Actinocatenispora thailandica: one gene and its partner. The protein of the gene in region 2 interacts with the protein of the main gene of each other region in a pairwise test. Links are inferred from orthologs where the notes say so. Each region holds a gene or a part of one and is shown on either strand. Other genes may lie near its edges.

What was found. The genes of interacting proteins can lie anywhere in the genome.
Region 1: the proteins of rpe (region 2) and eno interact in binary tests that used the Escherichia coli proteins (3 or more experiments, as listed by UniProt). The link is inferred for Actinocatenispora thailandica from one-to-one orthologs.

Annotation. Positions count from the first base shown.
Region 1 is NZ_AP023355.1:549,098-555,398, reverse strand. The notes cover bases 465-3,459. They hold eno (phosphopyruvate hydratase), read right to left. Parts: upstream 2,605-3,459; coding sequence 1,324-2,604; downstream 465-1,323. Other genes in these bases: Athai_RS02535 (hypothetical protein), read left to right, coding at 3,054-3,459; Athai_RS02545 (septum formation initiator family protein), read right to left, coding at 738-1,265. Also shown: more of Athai_RS02535, read left to right, coding at 3,460-3,689; Athai_RS02530 (DUF6232 family protein), read left to right, coding at 4,221-4,628; Athai_RS02525 (helix-turn-helix domain-containing protein), read left to right, coding at 4,764-5,657; Athai_RS02520 (DUF397 domain-containing protein), read left to right, coding at 5,777-5,983; Athai_RS02515 (DUF885 domain-containing protein), read right to left, coding at 6,057-6,301. UniProt on the Escherichia coli protein: Catalyzes the reversible conversion of 2-phosphoglycerate (2-PG) into phosphoenolpyruvate (PEP). It is essential for the degradation of carbohydrates via glycolysis.
Region 2 is NZ_AP023355.1:3,429,918-3,437,636, reverse strand. Bases 1,988-4,952 are described here. They hold rpe (ribulose-phosphate 3-epimerase), read left to right. Parts: upstream 1,988-3,134; coding sequence 3,135-3,770; downstream 3,771-4,952. Other genes in these bases: Athai_RS15280 (response regulator), read left to right, coding at 3,767-4,762; Athai_RS15290 (DinB family protein), read left to right, coding at 2,444-2,953; Athai_RS15295 (DEAD/DEAH box helicase), read left to right, coding at 1,988-2,352. Outside these bases: more of Athai_RS15295, read left to right, coding at 1-1,987; Athai_RS15275 (riboflavin synthase), read left to right, coding at 5,102-5,710; Athai_RS15270 (bifunctional 3,4-dihydroxy-2-butanone-4-phosphate synthase/GTP cyclohydrolase II), read left to right, coding at 5,728-6,972; ribH (6,7-dimethyl-8-ribityllumazine synthase), read left to right, coding at 6,972-7,451; Athai_RS15260 (hypothetical protein), read left to right, coding at 7,575-7,719. UniProt on the Escherichia coli protein: Catalyzes the reversible epimerization of D-ribulose 5-phosphate to D-xylulose 5-phosphate.

The sequences.
Region 1 (6,301 bases), 2.9 Mb from region 2 along the record:
GCGACTCCCACCCGCTCAGCGGGTTCACATCGACCCGCCGCGACGTCCACCCGCTCATCGGGTCGCCGCGGTCCCGCCGGCGGCCGGGCCGTCGGCCTCGCCCGCGGTCCGGCTCTCGTCGCCCGCGGTCCGGGCCTCGTCGCCCGCGGTCCGAGCCTCGTCGCCCACGCGCACGGTCCGGTCCTCGTCGCCCGCGCCGGCGGTCGGGTCCTCCTCGTCCGGGCACACGCAGGGGCCGTCCGCCCACCAGGGCGCCATCGTCGCGAGCGCCTCGTCGCCGAACGGGTTGACGCCGGGCCCGGCGGCCAGCGCGTGCGCGACGTGCACGTGCAGGCACTTGACCCGGGTCGGCATGCCGCCCGCGGACACCCCGGCGATCTCCGGTACCTCGGCCAGCTCGGACCGTCGCCGCAGGTAGTCGTGGTGCGCCGCCTGGTACCGGGCCGCGAGGTCCGGGTCGTCGGCCAGCCGCGCGGTCATCTCCCGCATCGTGCCGGCCGACTCCAGCCGGCTCACCTCGGCCGCGGCGCGCGGGCAGGTCAGGTAGAACAGCGTCGGGAACGGGGTACCGTCCGGCAGCCGTGGGCTGGTCTCGACCACGTCCGGGTTGCCGCACGGGCAGCGGTGCGTCACCGCCGCGGCGCCCCGCAGCGGCCGGCCGAGCTGCGCGGACATCGCCGCCGTCGCGGCCGGCGTGACCGGCTCGCGCACCGGCGGGCCGACCGATCCGGCCGCGCTCACCGGTCCGCGCCCTGCACGCTGGACCAGACCTTGCCGTACCAGGGGCCGTCGGAGCGGACCCGGCGGTCGTCCGAACCGTTCCCGCCGGACTTCTGCGGGTCGCCGTACACCGCGTACACCTTGTCGCCGGGGCGCACCATCCGCAGCCGGCGCCGCGCCTGCGCCTCCACGTACTGCGGGTCGTCCCACTTGGCGCGCTGGTCGCGCAGCTTCGCGATGCGCTCCCGCTGCTGCGCCTGGGCGTCCGTCAGCTCGGCGATCTGCGCCCGCTGGCCCAGATAGGTCCGCACCGGGTACGCGTAGGCCAGGATCAACGCCACGAACACCAGCGCCAGCACCACCGCGCGCCCGGTGAACCGGCCACCGGGCCGCGGCGCCCGGGTACGGGTGGCGCCGGTGCGGCGGGCACCCGGCCGACCGGCCGAGTCGCGACCGCGCCGGGGTGGTGCGGCGCGACCGGCCGCGGGTCGGCCCGGCCGCCGACCGGGGCCGTTGCCGGTACCGGACCGGCCGCGCTGCGCCATCACTGCCTCCCGTTCAGGCTCCGCGGCGGGCGGGGTGCCGCGGTGCCACTGTCTGCGTTCAGCGGGTGAAGCGCGGGAACGCGTCGGCGCCGGCGTACCGCGCCGCGTCGTCCAGCTCCTCCTCGATCCGCATCAGCTGGTTGTACTTGGCGACCCGCTCGGAGCGGGCCGGCGCGCCGGACTTGATCTGCCCGCAGCCCATCGCCACCACCAGGTCGGCGATCGTGGTGTCCTCGGTCTCGCCGGACCGGTGGCTCATCATCGTCCGGTAGCCGTTGTTGTGTGCGAGCGTCACCGCGTCGAACGTCTCCGACAGCGAACCGATCTGGTTCACCTTGATCAGTACCGCGTTGGCGGCGCCGTCGTTGATGCCGCGCGCGATCCGCTCCGGGTTGGTGACGAACAGGTCGTCGCCGACCAGCTGCACCCGGCCACCGACCGCCGTGGTCAGGTGCTCCCAGCCGGCCCAGTCGTCCTCGGCCAGCGGGTCCTCCAGCGACACGATCGGGTACCCGTCGAGCAGCTCGGCGTAGTACTCCGACATCTGCTCGGCGGTCTTCGCCTCGCCCTCGAACTGGTACGCACCGTCGGAGTAGAACTCGGTCGCCGCGGCGTCGATCGCGAACGCGATGTCCCGGCCCGGCGTGAAGCCGGCCTTCTCGATCGCCTCGGTGATCAGGTCCAGCGCGTCCCGGTTGCTCGGCAGGTCCGGCGCGAAACCGCCCTCGTCACCGAGACCGGTCGACAGCCCCCGGGACTTCAGCACGCCCTTGAGCGCCTGGTACGTCTCGGAACCCCAGCGCACCGCCTCGCGGAAGCTCGCCGCGCCGACCGGCGCGATCATGAACTCCTGGATGTCCACGTTGGAGTCGGCGTGCGCGCCACCGTTCAGGATGTTCATCATCGGCACCGGCAGCAGGTGCGCGTTCGGCCCGCCCAGGTAGCGGAACAGCGGCAACCCGACCGAGTCGGCGGCGGCGCGGGCCACCGCGAGCGACACGCCGAGGATCGCGTTCGCACCGAGCTTGCTCTTGTTCGGGGTGCCGTCCAGGTCGAGCATCACCTGGTCGATCAGCCGCTGCTCGGACACCTCGTTGCCGAGCAGTTCGCGGGCGATCACCTCGGTCACGTTCGACACCGCGTGCTCGACGCCCTTGCCGCCGAACCGGGACTTGTCCCCGTCGCGCAGTTCCACCGCCTCGAACTGGCCGGTCGACGCGCCGGACGGCACCGCCGCCCGGGCCACCACCCCGTCGTCCAGACCGACCTCGACCTCGACCGTCGGGTTGCCCCGCGAGTCGAGGATCTCGCGCGCGACGATGCCCTCGATGGTTGCCACGTAGCCTCGCTCTCCTTGTGTCACCAGCCCGGGCCGCGCTGCCGCGTCGACCGGGCCTGAACGCCAGCCGCCACGCTGCGGTCGGTCCGCGTCACCGGCCCGCAGGTCCGGGCCGGCTCTCCCCGCGAGCGTAGCCAGCGCCACCGAGCCGGCCGGAACCGGCTCGCCGACCGTCCGCGGTGGCCTCCGGCACGCCGGACGAATCGCACCGACCGGCCGGTCGGATTTGCGCCCGGCACACCCCGCGCGCGAATCTTGGTGCCATGCCCGCCACCGCCGAGCCAGCGAAGGCCGTGCCCGCGCCCACCGATCGTTCGGGTGCCCTGCCCGCGGCGGGCCCACCCGCGAACGCCGGGGGCCGGGGCCGTGCGGCGGCGGCTACCGGGCAGGCCACGTGGCGCGGACCGGTCCGTCGGCTCCGGGCCGCCCTGCTGGTACCGCTGGCGGCCGTGCTGCTGGCCGGCTGTTCGGCCGACCCGCTGGGCCACCTGGACAGCCGGGCGACGCTGGTGAACGACCTGGCCGCGCAGCTCGACCACGGCCAGACCCGGTCGTACTCGGCCGACTACCGGCTGTCCGACGGCAGCCGGGCGACGCTCGCGCAGCAGGGCGACCCGCACCGGATCGCGTACATCTTCTCGTCCGGCCGGTACGTCCGGCTCGTGCTCAGCGTGCTGCGCTGCGGCGACACCAGCTGCACGCTCTCGACCAGGCCGCCGAACAACTACCAGCAGCCGCCGGACGCCGACGCGGTCGGCACCGCGAGCGACCACCGCTTCCTCACCGCCCAGCAGATGCTCGGGCTGATCCAGGCCGCCGGCGAGACGCCCGGCAGCACGATCGCCGGCACCACCCGCACCATCGCCGGCCAGCGTTCCCGCTGCGTACGGGTGAGGTCCGGGGGCGACGCGTTCACCGCGTGCCTGACCCTGTCCGGCGCGCCGGCCTCGTTTCGCGGGGTGGCCGGCGGACACCGGTACGAGTTCAGCCTGACCGGCTGGCGCGACCAGGTGGTGGGCCGGCCGTTCAGCGTGCCGCACGGGGTCCGGGTCGTCGACGAACGCACCTCGCCCACCCCGCGCTGACCACGCTGCGTGGCCCCGCCGCCAACTGTCGGGGATCCGACTGACCGCCCCGAAACCGGGCGATCGAGGCGGAAAGCAAGGGTGCCCTTCGCTGCCCGTCGATCTGCCGGCACTCTCCCTGCGTATGGCGATGCGAGCGACAGCAGGCGGCGTCTCGGCACTCTGCCGGCCAGCCTGCTGCGAAGAACGATCTGCCATATGGCAGGTTGAAGTCTTTCCTTTTGCTGACGGCAGGTCCATACTCGGACACAGGGAGATCCCCCCGCTATGGCGGGCGTCGACGACGAGGTCGAGAGCTCGGCGACAAGTCCAGCAAGCCGGCGACATCCGTCAAGCCGGCACAAATGCACAGAGACGACAGCCAGACGTGTGAGAGGGCGGCCACCGGATGCCGCCGAGACCGCCCTCGAAGCTCACCACCGTCGCCTGACCGGAACGGAGAGCTGTCATGGATGTTACTCCCACCACCCTGCTGTTTCGTAGTCCCACAAGGACCGAGATGGCGGCAAACCGGGCGCGGAGGTGGCCGCGATGACCACCTACTACGACCGCGCCGGCGTGCAGGTGACCAGCCACGAGCTGGTCGTCCAGGGCCAGCGCTACCAGCTCAACGAGCTGCGCGGACTGCGCATCGCCCGCGGTTCGGCCAGCCCGGCCGGAACGATCTGCGCGATCCTCGCCGTGCTGTTCGTGCTGCCCGGCAGCTGCAGCCTGCAGACCTCCGCCTGGACCATCGGGCTCGGCCTGACCGCGATCGGTGTACTCGCCCTCGGCGCCGCCGCACTGATCATCCGGCGACTGCGCCCCCGACCGTTCGAGATGTGGGCCGACTACCAGGGGCACACCGTGCAGCTGTACTGGAGCCGCGACGAACGCGTCTTCAACGCCATCCGGTTCGCGCTGGTACGGGCGACCCAGGCCGACCCTCTCACCAGGTGAGATACCACAGAAAAGGTTGGGGTCGGGCAGGCAGCGACATGTCGGAGAGATAGCATGCACTCAGCATTGACCGCTTAGCAGCAAGGCTAGCTGCAACCTGGCACCTTGCCGCCGTCTACTCATCGGGGAGTAGAAATGCCCGCTGGCCAGCGCCCACTCATCCGGCGCCGCCTCCGTACCGAGCTGCGCCAGGAACGCGAGCGCGCCGGCAAGAGCCAGGCCGAGGTCGCCCGGAAGATGGACTGGTCCCTCTCCAAGATCATCCGTTTGGAGGCGGGACAGGTAGGCGTCTCCACCAACGATCTCAAGGCGCTCCTCGACCTCTACGACGTGCAGGACCAAGATCGACGGTCTTTCTTCGTCGAACTCGCCCGTGCATCTCGCCAGCAAAGCGCCTGGTGGAGCGCCTTTCGCGACGTGGCCTCGTCACCCGACTACCTCGACTATCTGGGATACGAAACCGACGCGGCACGCATCCTCGGATACTTCCCAGCGATGGTTCCGGCGCTACTGCAGACCGAGGAATACGCACGCGAAATCGTCAGCATCGGTGGCATCCAGCAGCTCGACGAAGACACGGTCGATCGGCTCGTCGAGCTGCGGATGCAGCGCAAGGAGCACGTGCTGGACCGAAAGGACCCGCCAACCTTCGTGGCGGTCCTGGACGAGGCGGTGCTGCACCACACGGTCGGCGGCGGCGAGGTGATGAGCGACCAACTTGCCAGCGTCGCCGAAGTCGCTGCTCTCTCCACCATCGAGATCCGCGTCGTCCCGTTCAGTTCAGGCGCGCACCCGGGTCTGAGCGGGCCATTCCAGATCTTCGAGTTCTCGGACCCCGCAGACGCACCGATCTTGCAGTCTGACACGGCGTTCCGGAGCGTCATGCTTCGCGAAGAACGAGATCTCATTCGGGAGTACACCGAAGGCTTCGACAGGCTCCTCGATTTCGCACTTTCTGAGCGCGAATCAGTTGCCATGATCCAGGGGGTTGCGGATCGAGTCCTGGGGGACGATACGGAAAGTAATTGATCTGGGCATCCAATACGTCCGCCGGTATCCTGTCCTTCCGAAGGCGGCCCGGCTGAGTACTCTGTGCTCCAGCGTGCTTACAAGGCATCCCGGCCGCCGAAGGTCGAGGGAGGCCGCGCATGATCGAGCACTGGTCAAGGGCCGAACGTTGGCGGAAGAGCACGCGTAGTCAGGGACAGGCCAACTGCGTCGAGGTCCGGTGCCGTGACCATGACGTTCTTGTCCGCGACTCCAAGGACCGGCTCGGCCCGGTGCTATCCGTGCGGCACGCCGCATGGGAGGCATTCGTCAACGAGATCACGTGTGACGTTCGAACCACCGAGTGACTTCTCCTGGCCAACGGTGTCCAGTGCTTTGGCGGCCCGCCTGCCCTCACAAGGGGCGGCGGGTCGTTTGGGGTCAGCCGGGGACGCCGCGGGTGAGGAGGTCGCGGAGGTGGCGGGGCGACGGGGAGCCGTGCGCGAGCATCTCGTCGTGCCAGCCGCGTAGGTCCGTGTCGGCGGGACGGGCGGCGGCGATGTCGGACACCTCGGTGTAGCCCACGAAGTACGTGGAGAGCTGGGTCGAGGTGAGCAGCGCGCGCTGCCACTTGCCGGCCGCCTCGCCCTCCTCCTGGAAGCCGTGCGTGGTCAGCAACGCCAGCG
Region 2 (7,719 bases):
CGCAACATGCTGTACGCCGGATCGTCCACTCTGGACGGTCTGGGGTACGTGGTGATGGACGAGGTGCACTACCTCGCCGACCGGTTCCGCGGCGCGGTGTGGGAGGAGGTGATCATTCACCTGCCGGCGTCGGTGATGCTGGTGTCGCTGTCGGCGACGGTGTCCAACGCCGAGGAGTTCGCCGACTGGCTGGTGACCGTACGGGGCCGCACCGAGGTGGTCGTCTCCGAGCACCGGCCGGTGCCGCTGTGGCAGCACATGCTCGTCGGCCGCCGGATGTTCGACCTGTTCCACGACCAGGCCGCCGCGCGCAAGCACGAGGTGCACCCCGAACTGCTGCGCAACACCCGCGAGCAGCTGCGCCGGCTGGAGTGGGGCGGCGGGCGGCGGGGCCGGCCGCGCCGCTGGCAGCCACCGGCGCGACCGGACGTGATCGACCGGCTCGACGGTGCCGGGCTGCTGCCGGCGATCCTGTTCGTGTTCAGCCGGGCCGGCTGCGACGCCGCGGTGACCCAGTGCCTGCGTGCCGGGCTGCGGCTGACCACGCCGGCCGAGCGCGCCGAGATCCGGACGCTGGTCGAGAAGCGGACCGCGGCGCTGGCCGGCGAGGACCTCACCGTGCTGGGCTACTGGGAGTTCCTCGAGGGGCTGGAGCGCGGCCTGGCCGCACACCATGCCGGGATGCTGCCCACCTTCAAGGAGATCGTCGAGGAGCTGTTCGTCCGTGGCCTGGTCAAGGCGGTGTTCGCGACCGAGACGCTGGCGCTGGGCATCAACATGCCGGCCCGCTGCGTGGTGCTGGAGCGCCTGGTCAAGTACAACGGCGAGGCGCACGTGGACATCACGCCGGGGGAGTACACCCAGCTGACCGGGCGGGCCGGCCGGCGCGGCATCGACATCGAGGGCCACGCGGTCGTGCTGTGGTCGCCGGACACCGACCCGCGGCACGTCGCCGGCCTCGCCTCGACCCGAACCTATCCGCTGCGCTCCAGCTTCCGGCCGTCCTACAACATGGCGGTCAACAGCATCGAGATGCTCGGCTTCGAGCGTTCCCGGGAGGTGCTGTCCCGCAGCTTCGCGCAGTTCCAGGCGGATCGCTCGGTGGTCGGCCTGGCGCACCAGGTGCAGCGCAACGAGGAGAACGCGCGGCGGCTGGCCGAGCGGATGCACTGCGAGCTGGGCGACTTCGCCGGGTACTTCGCGCTGCGTACCGCGATCACCGAGCGGGAACGCTCGCTCGGCCGGCGCAGCTCGGCCAACCGGCGGGCGCAGGCCGCGCAGGCGCTCGCGATGCTGCGGGTCGGTGACATCGTCCGGATCCCGCGCGGCCGCCGGGCCGGGCTCGCCGTGGTGCTCGATCCGGGCGACAGCGCCCGGGACGACCCGCGCCCGCTGGTGCTCACCGAGGACCGGTGGGCGGGCCGGCTGCCCGGTGCCGAACTCGGGGACGCCACGGCACTGGGCCGCATCCGGGTACCGCGGCACTTCAACCACCGTTCGCCGCAGGCCCGGCGGGACCTCGCGGTCGCGCTGTCCAGGGCCGAGGTCGCCGCCGGTGACGACACCCGGCGCGCCCGCCGCGGCCGGTCGGCCGCGGCCGACGACGAGCGGCTCGTCGAGCTGCGCCGGGAACTGCGCGCACACCCCTGCCACCGCTGCCCGGACCGGGAGGACCACGCCCGCTGGGCGCAGCGGTACGCGCGGCTGGAGCAGGAGACGGCGGCGCTGCAGGACAAGGTGACCGGTCGTACCGGGTCGCTGGTGCGCACCTTCGACGACGTGTGCGCGATGCTCGCCGAGCGCGGCTACCTGGCCGGCTCCGCGGGCGGGTACTCGGTGACCGACGCCGGCCGTACCCTGGCGCGGATCTGGTCGGAGACCGACCTGCTGGTCGCCGAGTGCCTGCGCCGGGAGGTGTGGGCCGGGCTGTCCGCACCGGAACTCGCCGCCGCCGCCTCGATCCTGGTGTACGAGGCACGCCGGGAGTCCGAGGACCGGGTGGCGGTGCCGCACGGCAACGCCGAGGCGGCGGTCGAGGCGAGCCTCGCGCTGTTCGGCGAGCTGTTCGCCGCCGAGCAGCGGTACGGGCTGCGGCTGACCCGCGAACCCGACCTCGGCTTCGCCTGGCCGATGTATCGCTGGGCCCGCGGCGAGCCCCTGGCCAAGGTGCTCGCGAGCGCGTCCGGGGTGGACGGCGAGATGCCGGCCGGCGACTTCGTCCGGTGGTGCCGGCAGGTCATCGACCTGCTCGAACAGATCGCGGTACCGGCCGACGACCCGCTGCGCCGAACCTGCCGGCAGGCGGTCGACGCGCTGCGCCGCGGTGTCGTCGCCTACACCTCGATCGGCTGATCCGGCGGTCCGGGCCGGACCGCCGCCGGCCGCCCGGCGCCACGCCGGACGGCGACCCCACGGCGGCGTGGTTTTGCGGCATCATGACCGGATGTCGTGGATCGCACCGGAGATCAAGCGCGTCGACGAGCCGTTCGTCGGTGACGAGCGCGCCGTCCTCGAAGGACTGCTGGAGTGGCATCGGGCCACCCTGCTGCATCAGTGCGCCGGTCTGACCGGCGAGCAGCTCGCGCGCTGGGCGGTGCCGCCGTCCAACCTGTCGCTGCTGGGCCTGGTGCGGCACATGGCCGACGTGGAGCGGCAGTGGTTCCGCCGTCGGTTCGGCGGCGCCGAGCTGCCCGAGCTGTACCCGGGTTCCGACGCCGACTTCGAGCAGGCCGACCCGGCCGGCGCGGCCGAGGACTACGCCACCTTGGTGGCCGAGCAGGAGGGCGCCCGCGCCGCGGTCGCCGCGTTGTCGCTGGACGCCACCTTCGAGCACCCGAAGCTCGGCACCATGTCGCTGCGCTGGTGCTACGCGCACATGCTGGAGGAGTACGCGCGGCACAACGGCCACGCCGACTTCCTGCGGGAGCGCATCGACGGCCGTACCGGCGGCTGACCCGCCGGCCGGTAGCCACCGGCACCGCGCCGATGCGGCCGCCCGGTCGGTCGCCCGCCGGCCGGGGCGGGGCCCGCCGGCCGGTTCGGCTGCCCGGTGGGTCGCGCCGGATGGGCCGGCTGGCCGGTCGGCCGTAGACTGGCCGACCGTGGAGCACATCGAGCCGCTGATCGCACCGAGCATGCTGGCCGCCGACTTCGCCCGGCTGGCCGACGAGGCTGCCGTCGTCGCCGACGAGGTCGACTGGTTGCACGTGGACGTGATGGACAACCATTTCGTGCCCAACCTGACCATCGGGTTGCCGGTGGTGGAGAGCCTGCGCCGGGCCACCGACGTGCCGCTGGACTGCCACCTGATGATCGACGACCCGGACCGGTGGGCGCTCGGCTACGCCGAGGCCGGGGCGTACAACGTGACCTTCCACGCCGAGGCGACCGACGACCCGGTGGCGCTGGCCCGGCGGCTGCGCGCCGCCGGCAGCAAGGCCGGGCTGGCCATCGACCGGGACACCCTGATCGAGCCCTACCTCGACCTGTTGCCCGAGTTCGACACACTGCTGGTCATGACGATCAAGGCCGGTTTCGGCGGCCAGCGGTTCCTGCCCGAGCTGCTGGACAAGGTGCGCGCGGTGCGGGCCGCCCGGGGTGAGCTGTCGATCCGGATCGAGGTCGACGGCGGCATCAACGCCGACACCATCGAGCAGGCGGCGCAGGCCGGCGCGGACGCGTTCGTCGCCGGTACCGCGATCTACGGCGCCAAGGACCCGGCCGCGGCGGCGCGCGCGTTGCGGGAACGGGCTCGGGCCGCGGCGTCGTGACCGAGCACCGGTCGGCCGGGCCCGGTCGGGTGCTGGTCGTCGACGACGACCCGGACATCGTCCGCTTCGTCGAGATGAACCTGCGGTTCGAGGGGTTCGAGGTGGCGGTCGCCGCGGACGGTGTGCAGGCGCTGGCCGAGATCGCCCGGCACCGGCCGGACCTGGTGCTGCTGGATGTGATGATGCCCGAGCTGGACGGCGTCGAGGTGACCCGCCGGATCCGGGCCGATCCGCTCACCGCCGGCCTGCCGGTGATCATGCTGACCGCCAAGGGGCTGGGCGCGGACCGGGTGGCCGGGCTGACCGCCGGGGCCGACGACTACATCATCAAGCCGTTCGACACCCTGGAGCTGGTCGCCCGGGTGCGCTCGACGCTGCGCCGCAACCGGGAGGTACGGGAGGCGTCGCCGCTGACCGGGCTGCCGGGGAACACCCGGATCCTGCGCGAGATCGCCGCCCGGGTCCGGCGGGACGACCGGTTCGCCCTGTGTTACGTGGACATCGACCGGTTCAAGAGCGTCAACGACGCGTACGGATTCGTCCGTGGCGACGAGTTCATCAGCTTGCTGGCGCACGTGCTGTACGAGGCGGTCACCGCGGCGGGCACCCCGGTGCCGTTCCTGGGCCACGTGGGTGGCGACGACTTCCTCGTGCTGTGCCTGCCCGGGCAGGTCGAGGCGATCACCGAGCACGCGATCGCGGCGTTCGAGGCCGGCGTGGTCGAGCTGTACGACCCGGCCGACGCCGCCGCCGGGCACCTCCGGCTCCCCGACCGGCGGCGCGAGATCCACACGTTTCCGCTGGTCACGCTGTCGATCGGGGTGGCGAGCTCGCAGCACCGCAGGTTCGGCGATCCACGCGAGGTGGTCGCCGTGGCCACCGAGATGAAGCAGGTGGCGAAGTCCCGGCCCGGCTCGTACGTGGCCGTCGACCGCCGGCGCAACCGCGTCGAGGCGGCCGGTGCCGAGCCGCCGCCTTCCGGGCCGCAGTGACCAACCAGACGCGGGTACTGCTCGGAGCCGCCGCCGCGACGTGCCAGACTGGAGGGTGCGAAACCAGCACGCGCGCTGGCGGGGTTCGGTGAAATTCCGAACCGGCGGTGACACGGCAAGCCCGTGAAGCCCGCGACCCGGCACTGTGGACGGCGACGACCACGGTGCCGGTGGATCCGGTGAGAGTCCGGAGCCGACGGTCAAAGTCCGGAAGGGAGCAAGCGCGCGGGCAGCGTCGGTGCGGCGTGCCGTGCCGACGTGTCGGCGATGCGTGTGCTTCGCCGTGTGCCCGCATGATGCCCTGCCCGCCTCGCGCATCGAGGAAGGAGCGCGGGGCACATGTTCACCGGGATCGTCGAGGAATTGGGCGAGCTGACCGCCGTCGAGCGGTTGGCCGATGCCGCTCTGTTCACGGTGCGGGGACCGCTGGTGGCAAGCGACGCGGGCCACGGCGACTCGATCGCCGTCAACGGCGTGTGCCTGACCGTGGTGTCGGTCGACACCGACGCCGGCACCTTCGTCGCCGACGTGATGCGCGAGACGCTGGAGCGTTCCACCCTGGACGGCCTCGTCGCCGGCGACGGGGTCAACCTGGAGCGGGCCGCGAAGCTCGGCGGCCGGATCGGCGGTCACCTGGTGCAGGGCCACGTCGACGGCGTCGGTACGGTGCTCGACCGCCGGCCGGCACAGCACTGGGAGGACGTGCGCATCGCCCTGCCGCCGGATCTCAACCGGTACGTGGTGGTCAAGGGGTCGATCGCGGTGGACGGCGTGTCGCTGACCGTCACCGACGTCGACGACGTGTCGTTCGCGGTGAGCCTGATCCCGACCACCCGGCGGGCCACCACGCTGGGCTGCCGGCCGGTCGGTGGGCTGGTCAATATCGAGGTGGACGTGATCGGCAAGCATCTGGAGAAGCTCGTCGGGTCGCCGGAGCGTGCGCGATGACCGGCGTGCAGTCGCCGGTGACCGGGTTCGGCACGGTCGAGCAGGCGATCGAGGACATCGCCGCGGGGCGGCCGGTCGTGGTGATCGACGACCCGGACCGGGAGAACGAGGGCGACCTGATCTTCGCCGCGGCGAAGGCGACGCCCGAACTGCTGTCGTTCATGGTGCGCTACACGTCCGGCTACATCTGCGTGCCGCTGCCCGGCGCCGACTGCGACCGGCTCGCGCTGCCCCCGATGTACCACGTCAACCAGGACCGGCGCGGGACCGCCTACACCGTGACGGTGGACGCCTCGGAAGGCGTCACCACCGGCATCTCGGCCACCGATCGGGCTCGTACGATCAGGCTGCTGGCCGATCCGGGGTCGACCGCGACCGACTTCCGCCGGCCGGGTCACGTGGTGCCGCTGCGGGCCCGGGAGGGTGGCGTGTTGCGCCGGCCCGGGCACACCGAGGCCGCCGTGGACCTGGCCCGGCTGGCCGGCCTGCCGCCGGTCGGCGTGCTGTGCGAGGTGGTCAGCCAGAAGGACGTCGGGATGGCCCGGGTGGACGAGCTGAGCGTGTTCTGCGCCGAGCACGAGCTGACCCTGATCACCATCGCCGACCTGATCGCGTACCGGCGCCGGCACGAGAAGCAGGTCGAACGGGTGGTCGGCACCCGGTTGCCCACCCCGTACGGGCAGTTCCGGGCGGTCGGCTACCGCAGCCTGCTCGACGACACCGAACAGATCGCGCTGGTCGCCGGCGACGTCGGTGACGGCGAGGACGTGCTGGTCCGGGTGCACTCGGAATGCCTGACCGGGGACGTGTTCGGCTCGCTGCGCTGCGACTGCGGCCCGCAGTTGGACGCGGCGCTGCGCACGGTGGCCGCCGAGGGCCGCGGCGTGGTGGTGTACCTGCGCGGGCACGAGGGCCGCGGCATCGGCCTGCTGTCCAAGCTCCGCGCGTACCACCTGCAGGACGGCGGTGCCGACACGGTGGACGCGAACCTGGCGCTGGGGCTGCCGGCCGACGCCCGGGACTACGGCATCGGCGCGCAGATCCTCGCCGATCTCGGCGTGCGCAGCATCCGGCTGCTCACCAACAACCCGGACAAGTGGACCGCGCTGGCCGGGTACGGGCTGCGCATCGCCGAGCGGGTGGCGCTGCCGGTGCCGGCCGGGCCGGACAACATCAACTACCTCAAGACCAAACGGGACCGGCTCGGGCACCTGCTCACCGATCTACCCGACTTCGACGAACTGCGGGAAGGACACGCCTGATGGCCGGGCACGCCGCACCTGACCTGTCCGATGCGCTACCGGCCGCGGCCGGGCTGCGGCTCGGCCTGGTCGCCGCCCGCTGGCACGAGAAGCTGACCGACCGGATGGTGGCCCGCGCCGAGGCGGCCGCCGCCGCGTGCGGCGTCACCGACGTGCGGTCGGTACGGGTCGCCGGGTCGGTCGAGCTGCCGGTGGTCGCGGCGGCGCTCGCCGAGCGCTGCGACGCGGTCGTCGCGCTGGGCGTGGTGATCAAGGGAGAGACCGAGCACTTCGAGATGGTGTGCCGGTCGGTCACCGACGGGCTGACCCGCGTCGCACTGGACACCGGGGTGCCGGTGGGGCAGGGGGTGCTGACGGTGCACACCGAGCAGCAGGCGCGCGATCGGGCCGGGCTGCCGGGTTCGCCGGAGGACAAGGGCTTCGACGCCACCATCGCCGCGCTGGATGCGGCGCTGACGATCCGCGCCCTGCGCGGCTGAACCGGGTGACGCCCCCGTCCTGGTCCGGGGCGGCGGGTTGCGGTGCCCACCTACCCTCCGGTCGCGATGTCTTCTGGGGGATTGGAATGTTCCGTGCGTATTCGTCGAATAGTCGGCATTGTGGTGTTCGCTGCGGTGGGGGTGGCCGCGCTCAGTGGTTGCAAGGACGGCAAGGACACCGCGAAGGCGCAGCCTCGGCCGAGCGCGTCCGCCTCGTCGGCCTGCGCCTCCGCGACCGCGTCACCGTCGGCAGGTAGCGACGGCGGCA